Regions from separate parts of the Paenibacillus sp. plas6 genome, predicted to be linked through region 2. Evidence: a T-box and tRNA genes for the amino acid it is inferred to sense, from the RefSeq annotation. Region 2 holds a T-box; the other regions hold tRNA genes.
What was found. A T-box is a leader RNA that pairs with one kind of tRNA and senses whether it is charged. The one in region 2 lies ahead of AC2TDL_RS16360 (valine--tRNA ligase), so its partner is inferred to be a tRNA-Val.
Positions count from the first base shown of each region.

Region 1 (4,394 bases), 1.2 Mb from region 2:
CCTTAGTTACTACCTCAACACCCTTAAAATTAGCTTGAATTTGCTCTGGATCAATATCTTTACCTTGCAACATTATCGCATTAACTGGATTTGAAACATTGTGATCTGAGCCTGGAGCTGCAAAAGCTGCTGTTCTCCACTTTTCCATCGTTGCAAAAACTGCTGGCATATGGTTGTAAGTTTCATTACGTACAAAACCAACAATTGTAAACTGCTCTACAGATCCTTCAATGGAAATTGTATCTCCGATTGCAAAACCTTCATCCTTTAAAGTATCATTTACGATGACGCCCATATTATCGTTAGCGTCAAGCGGCTTGCCTTCTACTATTTCAGGCTCTAAAAAGCTGCCTGGCTGTACTGCGATAATAGTTATATCAGTTTTTAAAACCTCATCGTCAACATTTCTAACAATAGTAGCCGTTAATTGTCCCATTGCAGATGCATCTTCCACATTTGGTTGCTTTAATAGCTCTGTTATTAAATCTTCACTAATAACTGAACGACTCATCGATGAACGTGAGCCTTCCTCAAACATTACATAATTGGCATCAACGTTTTTCATTGTAGCTGCTGCTAAAGTTGATAAGCCGTTACCTAGACCAGATAAAATAAATACTAGCCATGAAATTAAAATTGTGATAACCGCAATCATAACAAATCTCGATTTGCCATGCTGTAGCTCTTTCAATGCTAAATACAATTTTGTTCACTCTTTATATAGTCAGATTTGACTATTCAAGTATAGACTATAATCTGTTTCATTTCAATTATGATTAGTCAAATTTGACGGATTTATACACAAGAGTGACAAAACAATGAAATTTTCCATAAAAGCAAAAAAAGAGCCCTTTCGTTTTATGAAAAGACTCTTATAAATGTTTCTTACCTAATTGTTGTAACGCTTCCTCAAGAAATTGAATTTCTGCCTGAAGCATGATCAGCTTATGTCGTATGACTAAATTAACCCCTTGTGTGGTAACATGCTGAGGAACATTAGTATACTGCTCAATCATTTTTTTATTTTTTTCTAGACGCAGAGTAAGAGACTTTAGCGCTTGCTCTTGTGATAAAAAGTCAATAAACATTAGTCCCACATCACCTTTATAGTGATATGTCTCAGACTCTGTTAAGTTGTCCATAAGCAATTCGAAGAAGTAAGCTCTACCTTTATCATTAATCGCATAAACTTTACGAGGTGGACGGTTGCCCTCTTGCTCATGTTCTATGTCAATATAACCATTCGCATTAAGCTTATCTAAAGTTGCATAAGCAGTTGGTTTTTTCATATCGGTAATGGAGCTTAGATTTTTCTCTATAAAATCATTTATTTGATACCCATGCTGACGCTGGCGCATTAATAGCCCAAGCAATATTAATGATCGTTGTTTCAAACTGCTCAGCTCCTTTCCTTGCGCTTAACCTATTTTCTCTTAAATAAAAAAAAAACGTCAACGTTCATCCTGCAATATTTCACTGCATATTACTCTATAATTACAAAAAAACCACCAGATTTCTCTGGTGGAGTTAATTTTATAAATGGTGCGCGTGGAGGGACTTGAACCCCCACGGTCGCCCGCTAGATCCTAAGTCTAGTGCGTCTGCCAATTCCGCCACACGCGCACAAAATGGTGAGCCATGAAGGACTCGAACCTTCGACACCCTGATTAAAAGTCAGGTGCTCTACCAACTGAGCTAATGGCTCTCAAAGAGAAAATGGCTGGGGATCAAGGATTCGAACCTTGGAATGACGGAGTCAAAGTCCGTTGCCTTACCGCTTGGCTAATCCCCAATATTTATAATGGTGGAGGATGACGGGATCGAACCGCCGACCCTCTGCTTGTAAGGCAGATGCTCTCCCAGCTGAGCTAATCCTCCGTAAGGGATAGTTTATCCAAAAAAACAACATTTATTAAAGCTTTTCAGTAGTGCTTAATTAAAATTGGTGACCCGTAGGGGATTCGAACCCCTGTTACCTCCGTGAAAGGGAGGTGTCTTAACCCCTTGACCAACGGGCCATATTATCTAGCTTGTCCAACCATGAGGAAAATGGAGCTCTCAACCGGGATCGAACCGGTGACCTCATCCTTACCATGGATGCACTCTACCGACTGAGCTATGAGAGCAAATGGCTCCCCGAACAGGACTCGAACCTGTGACAACTCGATTAACAGTCGAGTGCTCTACCGACTGAGCTATCAGGGAACATTTTATCGCTCACAAACAGCTTAAGTAGCTGCCTGAAGGCTTGCACCCTCAAAACTGGATAGAAAGTTTCTCATCTTACGAATCATTTAGGATAAGCCCTCGACCGATTAGTACTGGTCAGCTCCATGCATTGCTGCACTTCCACCCCCAGCCTATCTACCTCGTCGTCTTCAAGGGGTCTTACTACTTGGGAAATCTCATCTTGAGGGGGGCTTCACGCTTAGATGCTTTCAGCGCTTATCCCTTCCGTACTTGGCTACCCAGCGGTGCTTCTGGCGAAACAACTGGTACACCAGCGGTACGTCCATCCCGGTCCTCTCGTACTAAGGACAGCTCCTCTCAAATTTCCTACGCCCGCGACAGATAGGGACCGAACTGTCTCACGACGTTCTGAACCCAGCTCGCGTACCGCTTTAATGGGCGAACAGCCCAACCCTTGGGACCTACTTCAGCCCCAGGATGCGATGAGCCGACATCGAGGTGCCAAACCTCCCCGTCGATGTGGACTCTTGGGGGAGATAAGCCTGTTATCCCCAGGGTAGCTTTTATCCGTTGAGCGATGGCCCTTCCATTCGGTACCACCGGATCACTAAGCCCGACTTTCGTCCCTGCTCGACTTGTGGGTCTCGCAGTCAAGCTCCCTTCTGCCTTTACACTCTTCGAATGATTTCCAACCATTCTGAGGGAACCTTTGGGCGCCTCCGTTACGCTTTAGGAGGCGACCGCCCCAGTCAAACTGCCCACCTGACACGGTCCCTTCGCCCGATTCAGGGCGACAGGTTAGAACTCCGATACGATCAGGGTGGTATCCCAACGGCGCCTCCACACAAGCTGGCGCTCATGCTTCCTAGGCTCCCACCTATCCTGTACAGATCGTACCAAAGTCCAATATCAAGCTGCAGTAAAGCTCCATGGGGTCTTTCCGTCTTGTCGCGGGTAACCTGCATCTTCACAGGTATTAAAATTTCACCGGATCTCTCGTTGAGACAGCGCCCAATTCGTTACGCCATTCGTGCGGGTCAGAATTTACCTGACAAGGAATTTCGCTACCTTAGGACCGTTATAGTTACGGCCGCCGTTTACTGGGGCTTCGGTTCATAGCTTCGGCTTACGCCTAACCATTCCCCTTAACCTTCCAGCACCGGGCAGGCGTCAGCCCGTATACGTCGTCTTACGACTTTGCACAGACCTGTGTTTTTGCTAAACAGTCGATTGGGCCTTTTCACTGCGGCCCCCTCGGGCTATTCACCCTACCGGGGCACCCCTTCTCCCGAAGTTACGGGGTCATTTTGCCGAGTTCCTTAACGAGAGTTCTTCCGCGCGCCTTAGCATGCTCTGCTCGCCTACCTGTGTCGGTTTGCGGTACGGGCACCTTCGTCTCACTAGAGGCTTTTCTTGGCAGCCTGAACTCATGACCTTCGCTACTGCAATTTTCGCTCCCCATCACAGCCCAGCCTTTCGATGAGCGGATTTGCCTACTCACCAGCCTCACTGCTTGGACGGACATCCATCAGTCCGCGTCACTATCCTTCTGCGTCACCCCTTCGCTCAAACAACTACGGTGGTACAGGAATTTCAACCTGTTGTCCTTCCACTACGCCTTTCGGCCTCGCGTTAGGTCCCGACTTACCCTGAGTGGACGAGCCTTCCTCAGGAACCCTTAGGCTTACGGCGGATAGGATTCTCACCTATCTTTTCGTTACTCATACCGGCATTCTCACTTGAATACAGTCCACCACTCCTTACGGTATGACTTCAACCCGTATTCAACGCTCCCCTACCCAATTCGTAGGCTTCACTTCAACTTCGATGGTTTGTGTTTAGCTGAAGAACATACATTTAGTCGAATTCTTGAACAACCTTAGCGGTTGATTTCGACGAATGTTAATCGTCGCTAAACACTTCTTCAAAGAAGAAGTGAAACCTACGACTTGCCATAGCTTCGGCGGTGTGTTTAGCCCCGTTACATTTTCGGCGCAGAGTCACTCGACCAGTGAGCTATTACGCACTCTTTAAATGGTGGCTGCTTCTAAGCCAACATCCTGGTTGTCTGTGCAACTCCACATCCTTTCCCACTTAACACACACTTGGGGGCCTTAGCTGATGATCTGGGCTGTTTCCCTCTTGACAATGGATCTTAGCACTCACTGTCTGACTCCTGGATATATATCGATGGCATTCGGAGT
Region 1 is NZ_CM170151.1:2,487,582-2,491,975, reverse strand. It holds gene AC2TDL_RS11260 (ABC transporter permease) at 1-703, opposite strand, end outside; gene AC2TDL_RS11255 (PadR family transcriptional regulator) at 873-1,394, opposite strand; tRNA gene AC2TDL_RS11250 (tRNA-Leu) at 1,541-1,623, opposite strand; tRNA gene AC2TDL_RS11245 (tRNA-Lys) at 1,630-1,705, opposite strand; tRNA gene AC2TDL_RS11240 (tRNA-Gln) at 1,718-1,792, opposite strand; tRNA gene AC2TDL_RS11235 (tRNA-Val) at 1,803-1,878, opposite strand; tRNA gene AC2TDL_RS11230 (tRNA-Glu) at 1,944-2,018, opposite strand; tRNA gene AC2TDL_RS11225 (tRNA-Thr) at 2,051-2,126, opposite strand; tRNA gene AC2TDL_RS11220 (tRNA-Asn) at 2,130-2,205, opposite strand; rRNA gene AC2TDL_RS11215 (23S ribosomal RNA) at 2,296-4,394, opposite strand, start outside.
Region 1: it has a tRNA-Val gene. The T-box ahead of AC2TDL_RS16360 (valine--tRNA ligase) is inferred to sense a tRNA for this amino acid. The anticodon was not compared.

Region 2 (4,394 bases):
AAATTCGATATACCAGTCACATAGATCGTCCCAAATGAAATTGTAAAGCAAGCGACCAGTTTCCCCGAAGTCATAGCTGTCCATTAAACGAGTAACATCACGCACAGTCTCATTTAAGCGATGCAATATCCAGCGATCCGCAGTGCTCAAATTACCTTTAAGATTAATATCTTCATATTTAAAGTTTTCTAGGTTCATTAAAGCAAAACGAGACGCGTTCCAAATTTTGTTTGCGAAGTTACGCGCTTGTTCAACTTTTTCAAAGCGGAAACGTAAATCTTGACCTGGCGTGCTGCCTGTTGAAATCATAAAGCGCATTGCATCTGCACCGTATTGTTCAATAACATCGATTGGGTCAACACCATTGCCAAGCGATTTGGACATTTTTTGACCATCTTTATCGCGCACTAGACCGTGAATTAGCACATCTTTGAACGGAATTTGGTCTGTAAACTCAAGCGCTGTAAAGATCATGCGTGCTACCCAGAAATAAATAATATCGTAGCCTGTTACTAGCACATTTGTTGGGTAGTAGCGCTCTAGGTCTGCTGTTTTCTCAGGCCAGCCAAGTGTAGAGAATGGCCATAGCGCAGAGCTAAACCAAGTATCCAATACATCATTATCTTGACGCAGCTTAGGATCTGTTTGATCTTCACGAGATACGATAATTTCGCCAGTTTCGTCATTGTACCAAGCTGGGATACGATGACCCCACCATAGCTGACGAGAAATACACCAGTCACGTACATTTTCAATCCAGTTAAGATAAATTTTCTCAAAACGCTCTGGGATAAATTGAACGCCTTTGCCTGCTTTTTGTGCAGCTATTGCTGCTTCCGCAAGTGGCTTCATTTTTACGAACCATTGCGTAGATAAATATGGCTCAACTACAACACCACTGCGCTCACTATGACCAACTTGATGTACGTGCTCCTCAATTTTTATGCACACGCCTTGCTCTTGCAGGTCAGCAACCAATTTTTTACGGCATTCGAAGCGATCTAAGCCCTTGTATGGACCTGCTTCATCATTCATTGTTCCTGTTTCATCCATAACGATGATTTGCGGCAAGTTATGACGCTCACCAACTTCAAAGTCATTTGGATCATGGGCTGGAGTAATTTTAACCGCACCTGAACCAAAATCCTTCTCAACATATTCATCGGCGATGATTGGAATTTCACGACCTACGATTGGCAGTACAATCATTTCACCGATTAAATGCTTATAGCGTTCATCCTCTGGATGTACAGCAACTGCTGTATCTCCAAGCATCGTTTCTGGACGAGTTGTCGCAACAGTAATATATCCTGAACCATTTTTCAATGGATAGCGTAGATGATACAGGTTTCCTGTAACTTCCTTGTAAATAACTTCAATATCAGAAAGAGCAGTACGAGCTGCAGGATCCCAGTTAATAATTTTTTTGCCGCGATAAATTAAGCCTTTCTCATACAAGCGAACGAAAACTTCACGCACCGCCTTAGAAAGCCCTTCATCAAGCGTAAAACGCTCACGTGAGTAATCAAGAGAAAGTCCTATTTTTTTCCATTGTTCACGAATTGTATTCGCATATTGATCTTTCCAAGCCCATACTTGCTCAAGGAACTTCTCACGACCAAGATCATGACGCGACAAGCCTTGCTCACGCAGTTTTTGTTCTACCTTTGTTTGCGTTGCAATCCCGGCATGGTCCGTACCTGGCAGCCATAAAGCATCATAGCCCTGCATTCGTTTTTGACGAATAATAATATCTTGCAAAGTGAAATCAAGCGCATGACCAATATGCAGCATACCAGTAACGTTTGGCGGCGGTATTACAATTGTAAAAGGCTCTGCATCTGGACGCTTGCCAGCTTGAAAGAAGTTATTTTTAATCCAAAAATCATACCACTTTTGTTCAGCAGCTTTTGGATCATAAGTTGTTGGCATGCTCAATTTAGATTGATTGTCTGACATATCTTCATCCTCCACAAATTAAATATGCAATAAAAAAAGCCCTCATCCTTAATTAAAAGGACGAAAGGCTTAAGCTTCCGTGGTACCACCTTCATTCCATATGTAAGCAGTAAAACTGCTTGAGCATATGGCACTTTAACAGATAACGGCTGTAACCGGCCACACCTAATGACAAAAATCTTTGCGTTCAGCCTGGCAATTCAGAGGCGACCCATATACACGTTAACCTATAGAGCCTTTCAGCGAACAGCTCTACTCTCTGAAGGAAACAAATGTATATTATTCCTCATCAACATTATTACACATATATCAATATAATAACGTAAGACGAGCAACTAGTCAATTTTATTCGCTATTAAGGTATATACAATAGCTGTCCTTCTGTAATTGCCGATTCGAACAAATTATTATGTTGTAAAATATCGCGCGGATTAACACTGTAACGAGAAGCGATTTGCTCAAGTGTATCTTCTTTCTGGACAATGCACATTCTGATCCGCTTAAATTCGTTCTGCTCTTGTCGTTTGCTTAAAAATAGCTGCTTCCATTCAATTTGCTCATCATTAGAGCGTTTCTTTTCTTGCTCATCACGCTCACGCTCTTGTTCTTGTTGTAAACTTGCAGCTTGCTGTGCTGCCTGTTCACGCAAACTAGAATTGAGTATTGTACGAATGCCTAACACTTCATTTTGCTCTTTTTGATTGGCATTAAGCGCGATATGAAGCTCTCGTTCAATTGGCGGTTCTGCAAGTGACTGATCGACCTTTTCCAGCTCAGGCACCTGCTCTGGATTTTCTTCATCAAGCTGGAGTGATTGCAAGGTTGACTCGCGTTCCTCCTGTTGCAACGAATCTTCTGCATCTTTTGGCGTATCCCATGATGAAGAAGACCATTGGATCTCTTCATTGTTATTATGCTCTGCAAACTGCTCTTCTTGTTCTGTGCGCGAGTCTACTTCCTCCGTTGCAGCATACACCGTTTGTAATGGTGCGTAAACATCGGTGTTACTGTCTTGTTTATTTTCACTTTCAGTGTACCGCACACTTTCTTCCTCATTTGCAGCTTTATTATCTGATGATCGTGTTAGTAAAACTTCCTGCTCATTTACTTCCGTCTGTGTATCATCTGCTTCTTGTGAGTACTGTTCATATTGCTCCTGTTGCTCATATTGCTCATATTGTTCGTATTGCTCCTGTTGCTCAGACCTCTGATACTGCTCCTCCTGCGTAGCTAGCTGCCCATAACGAAGTTCGAGCTGCTGCAAATAGCTAAGCTGTTGACCTTCGTACTTCTCTGCCTCAACCCTTTCTGCTTCCTCCGCTTCCTCTTGAGCATTGCGCACCTCTTCCGCGTAAAAAGACAAGCCGTTCTCATTCGAGTCATAATACTCATTTTGAGCTTGCTGCTCTGTTTTTTCTTGTTCCTCATATGCATATTCTGCATCTTGATCGTCGCTGCCGCGCGAATGAGATACAGTGAACACTTCACTGTCCCAGCTATTGCTTTCTTCTTGCTCCAGCACAATACCTCTTAGTGACAATATCCCTGTCAAATTAAGCGCTCTAGAGGATAGCAGCACAACATCAAATGTATCGATATCAACCGTAACCTCAGACAATGTTGTAACGCGATTTAGCGGTAATGTAATTTCAACCGGTATCCAATGTTCAAGAGCAACCTGCTCGCCTTCTGTTCCTTGCGCTCGATAAATTCCATTCAATACAAGCTGCCCTTGTAAAATAGCATTTTCTCCTTGCTCTATCACTTGAATACGCGGAACAAGCTCAATTTCCTCAAGCTCATCAATACCCGCTACATTATCAGGCAAATGCACGCGCTCATAAATATCAAATCGAAGTCCTTGATTGCCATTAGACACGAAAAAGCCTCCCTTCACCAATAATGAATGCTTGTATAACGTAAGCTTTCACTATTTATCTATATGGTGCAGGAATGCGTAGCATGACTAACTTTTTGCAATATATTGTTTTATTTCTCCAAACCAAGCCGGCGGTTTTGCTTCAATAACAATCTTCTCGCCAGATAACGGATGGAAAAAGGTTAAGCTTGCTCCATGTAAAGCTTGATGACTAAGCAGCTCCGTATTACCGCCATATAGAAAATCACCAACTAACGGATGACGAATATGGCTCATATGTACACGAATTTGATGAGTTCTGCCTGTTTCTAGTTGCAGCTTAACGATCGAATAAAGCTCTCCAGCCTCAAGCAGCTCATAATGGGTAATTGCACTTTCTCCTTTAGGAGTAACAATTCTCCGTTTAGGTTGATGACGATCTTTGCCAATCGGCTCAGCAATCGTTCCTTTTTTGTTGCGCAGCTTGCCATGGACAATCGCTAAATATTGTCGCTCAATTTGTTTATTTCTCATTTGCTCATCCAAACGCTGCTGTGCAAGTTCATTTTTTGCATAT
Region 2 is NZ_CM170151.1:3,721,219-3,725,612, reverse strand. It holds gene AC2TDL_RS16360 (valine--tRNA ligase) at 1-1,959, opposite strand, end outside; T-box leader at 2,013-2,261, opposite strand; gene AC2TDL_RS16355 (LysM peptidoglycan-binding domain-containing protein) at 2,315-3,838, opposite strand; gene AC2TDL_RS16350 (RluA family pseudouridine synthase) at 3,926-4,394, opposite strand, start outside.

Region 3 (4,394 bases), 2.0 Mb from region 2:
ATGTAACGGGGCTAAACACACCGCCGAAGCTATGGCAAGTCGTAGGTTTCACTTCTTCTTTGAAGAAGTGTTTAGCGACGATTAACATTCGTCGAAATCAACCGCTAAGGTTGTTCAAGAATTCGACTAAATGTATGTTCTTCAGCTAAACACAAACCATCGAAGTTGAAGTGAAGCCTACGAATTGGGTAGGGGAGCGTTGAATACGGGTTGAAGTCATACCGTAAGGAGTGGTGGACTGTATTCAAGTGAGAATGCCGGTATGAGTAACGAAAAGATAGGTGAGAATCCTATCCGCCGTAAGCCTAAGGGTTCCTGAGGAAGGCTCGTCCACTCAGGGTAAGTCGGGACCTAACGCGAGGCCGAAAGGCGTAGTGGAAGGACAACAGGTTGAAATTCCTGTACCACCGTAGTTGTTTGAGCGAAGGGGTGACGCAGAAGGATAGTGACGCGGACTGATGGATGTCCGTCCAAGCAGTGAGGCTGGTGAGTAGGCAAATCCGCTCATCGAAAGGCTGGGCTGTGATGGGGAGCGAAAATTGCAGTAGCGAAGGTCATGAGTTCAGGCTGCCAAGAAAAGCCTCTAGTGAGACGAAGGTGCCCGTACCGCAAACCGACACAGGTAGGCGAGCAGAGCATGCTAAGGCGCGCGGAAGAACTCTCGTTAAGGAACTCGGCAAAATGACCCCGTAACTTCGGGAGAAGGGGTGCCCCGGTAGGGTGAATAGCCCGAGGGGGCCGCAGTGAAAAGGCCCAATCGACTGTTTAGCAAAAACACAGGTCTGTGCAAAGTCGTAAGACGACGTATACGGGCTGACGCCTGCCCGGTGCTGGAAGGTTAAGGGGAATGGTTAGGCGTAAGCCGAAGCTATGAACCGAAGCCCCAGTAAACGGCGGCCGTAACTATAACGGTCCTAAGGTAGCGAAATTCCTTGTCAGGTAAATTCTGACCCGCACGAATGGCGTAACGAATTGGGCGCTGTCTCAACGAGAGATCCGGTGAAATTTTAATACCTGTGAAGATGCAGGTTACCCGCGACAAGACGGAAAGACCCCATGGAGCTTTACTGCAGCTTGATATTGGACTTTGGTACGATCTGTACAGGATAGGTGGGAGCCTAGGAAGCATGAGCGCCAGCTTGTGTGGAGGCGCCGTTGGGATACCACCCTGATCGTATCGGAGTTCTAACCTGTCGCCCTGAATCGGGCGAAGGGACCGTGTCAGGTGGGCAGTTTGACTGGGGCGGTCGCCTCCTAAAGCGTAACGGAGGCGCCCAAAGGTTCCCTCAGAATGGTTGGAAATCATTCGAAGAGTGTAAAGGCAGAAGGGAGCTTGACTGCGAGACCCACAAGTCGAGCAGGGACGAAAGTCGGGCTTAGTGATCCGGTGGTACCGAATGGAAGGGCCATCGCTCAACGGATAAAAGCTACCCTGGGGATAACAGGCTTATCTCCCCCAAGAGTCCACATCGACGGGGAGGTTTGGCACCTCGATGTCGGCTCATCGCATCCTGGGGCTGAAGTAGGTCCCAAGGGTTGGGCTGTTCGCCCATTAAAGCGGTACGCGAGCTGGGTTCAGAACGTCGTGAGACAGTTCGGTCCCTATCTGTCGCGGGCGTAGGAAATTTGAGAGGAGCTGTCCTTAGTACGAGAGGACCGGGATGGACGTACCGCTGGTGTACCAGTTGTTTCGCCAGAAGCACCGCTGGGTAGCCAAGTACGGAAGGGATAAGCGCTGAAAGCATCTAAGCGTGAAGCCCCCCTCAAGATGAGATTTCCCAAGTAGTAAGACCCCTTGAAGACGACGAGGTAGATAGGCTGGGGGTGGAAGTGCAGCAATGCATGGAGCTGACCAGTACTAATCGGTCGAGGGCTTATCCTAAATGATTCGTAAGATGAGAAACTTTCTATCCAGTTTTGAAGGTGCAAACCTTCAATATAAAACTTACATTATTGTAAGTAAAACTATTGACAAGTCCATGATTATTCAGTAATATGGACAAGTCGAAAAAATGTGGCGGTGTAGCTCAGCTGGCTAGAGCGTACGGTTCATACCCGTGAGGTCGGGGGTTCGATCCCCTTCGCCGCTACCATATGGAGGATTAGCTCAGCTGGGAGAGCATCTGCCTTACAAGCAGAGGGTCGGCGGTTCGATCCCGTCATCCTCCACCATTAATGCGGAGCTGTGGTGTAGAGGCCTAACATGCCTGCCTGTCACGCAGGAGAACGCGAGTTCGAATCTCGTCAGCTCCGCCATTTTAATGCAAAAAAATTATAAAAATGTGGCTCGGTAGCTCAGTCGGTAGAGCAGAGGACTGAAAATCCTCGTGTCGGCGGTTCGATTCCGTCCCGAGCCACCACTAATTTGTGGAGGCTTAGCGAAGTGGCCAAACGCAGCAGACTGTAAATCTGTTCTCTTACGAGTTCGGTGGTTCGAATCCATCAGCCTCCACCATTTTCTCTTAATTGAGAGCCATTAGCTCAGTTGGTAGAGCACCTGACTTTTAATCAGGGTGTCGAAGGTTCGAGTCCTTCATGGCTCACCATTTTTTACAAACTAGAGAGGTAACTCTCTTTTTTTGTTTTAAATACTATTGATCATGCTAATCTGTAAACTTAATAATAACGGTAGAGTGGCTTGAAGCAAACTTGTTTCAAGCCACTCTTTTTCATTTTATGCACGTTAAAAAATTATAAATATTAGCTAATTTATTGGAAAGACATGTAAACCTTTGGAAACTACACTATTAGTGTAACGATAAATTGAAAGGGGTTACAAAATGAAAAAAATAGCCGTAATGATGATTGTTACTTTACTGACTGTAGTACTTGCTGCTTGTTCCTCAAGCGGAAGCAGCGGTAAGGGGAGTGTTGGTATTGCGATGCCAACGAAATCTTCTGAACGCTGGGTTGCTGACGGAGACAATATGAAGAAGAAATTTGAAGAACTCGGCTACAAGGTTGACTTGCAATACGCAGAGGATGTTATTGAAAACCAAGTCTCACAGATTGAAAACATGATTACGAAAGGAGTAGACGTATTAGTTATTGCAGCGATTGACGGTGAATCCTTAACAGAAGTATTACAAAAAGCAGCAGATGAAAAGATTGCAGTAATTTCCTACGACCGTTTAATTCGTAATACTCCTCATATTAGCTACTATGCAACGTTCGATAATTTTAAGGTTGGCGTGTTACAAGCAAGCTATATTGAAGAAAAGCTTGGTTTAAAAGAAGGGAAAGGACCATTTAATATTGAGCTATTTGCTGGCTCACCTGATGATAACAACGCATACTTCTTCTTTAATGGAGCTATGAGTGTACTACAACCGTATATCGACAGCGGTAAATTAGTTGTAAAGAGCGGTCAAACACAAATGGAGCAAGTTGCAACTCTTCGTTGGGATGGTGCAACTGCACAAGCGCGCATGGATAACTTGCTAAGCGCAAACTACACAACGGATCTCGTACATGCTGTACTTTCTCCATATGACGGCATTAGTATCGGTATTATTTCTTCACTTAAAGGAGTTGGCTATGGTTCAGCAGATAAGCCTATGCCAATCATTACAGGTCAAGACGCAGAGCTTGCATCTATAAAATCGATTATTGCAGGTGAACAAACATCTACAATCTTCAAAGATACTCGAGAGCTAGCTAAAGTAGCAGTTTCTATGGCGGAGGCTGTGTTAGAAGGTAAAGAAGCGACAGTTAACGATACAGAAACCTATGATAACGGTGTGAAGGTTGTTCCATCTTACCTTCTTGAACCTGTAAGTGTTGATATTACAAACTACAAAGAAGTGTTGATTGATTCAGGCTATTATTCAGAAAGTGACTTTTAATTATAGGTGAAGTAAAAAAATGACTTGGTAATCACGTATTACTAAGTCATTTCTATTCCTATCCATTCTATAGAAATGGGAGTGTGTCGATTGGAAAAGATAATCTTAGAAATGCGGAGTATTACGAAAACATTTCCAGGTGTAAAAGCACTTCATAACGTGAACTTAAAGGTGCGTGAAGGTGAGATTCATGCACTTATGGGGGAAAATGGAGCAGGAAAATCAACGTTAATGAAGGTGCTATCCGGTGTATATCCATCAGGAAGCTATGAAGGTGAAATATTCTTTGATGGCCAGCTTTGCCAATTTAGAGATATATCAGATAGCGAGCGAAAAGGAATCGTTATTATTCATCAGGAGCTGGCACTAATTCCATTGCTATCGATTGCAGAAAATATCTTTTTAGGCAATGAACGAGCAAAGAAGGGAATCATTAATTGGCATGAAACTGAGCGCGAAACAAAGAAACTGCTAGAAAAGGTTGGTTTATCTGAACATCCAACAACACTAGCCGGTTTAATTGGGGTCGGTAAGCAGCAGCTGGTGGAA
Region 3 is NZ_CM170151.1:1,727,392-1,731,785, reverse strand. It holds rRNA gene AC2TDL_RS07700 (23S ribosomal RNA) at 1-1,882, shown strand, start outside; tRNA gene AC2TDL_RS07695 (tRNA-Met) at 2,017-2,093, shown strand; tRNA gene AC2TDL_RS07690 (tRNA-Val) at 2,097-2,172, shown strand; tRNA gene AC2TDL_RS07685 (tRNA-Asp) at 2,180-2,256, shown strand; tRNA gene AC2TDL_RS07680 (tRNA-Phe) at 2,285-2,360, shown strand; tRNA gene AC2TDL_RS07675 (tRNA-Tyr) at 2,370-2,455, shown strand; tRNA gene AC2TDL_RS07670 (tRNA-Lys) at 2,471-2,546, shown strand; gene chvE (multiple monosaccharide ABC transporter substrate-binding protein) at 2,781-3,845, shown strand; gene mmsA (multiple monosaccharide ABC transporter ATP-binding protein) at 3,936-4,394, shown strand, end outside.
Region 3: it has a tRNA-Val gene. The T-box ahead of AC2TDL_RS16360 (valine--tRNA ligase) is inferred to sense a tRNA for this amino acid. The anticodon was not compared.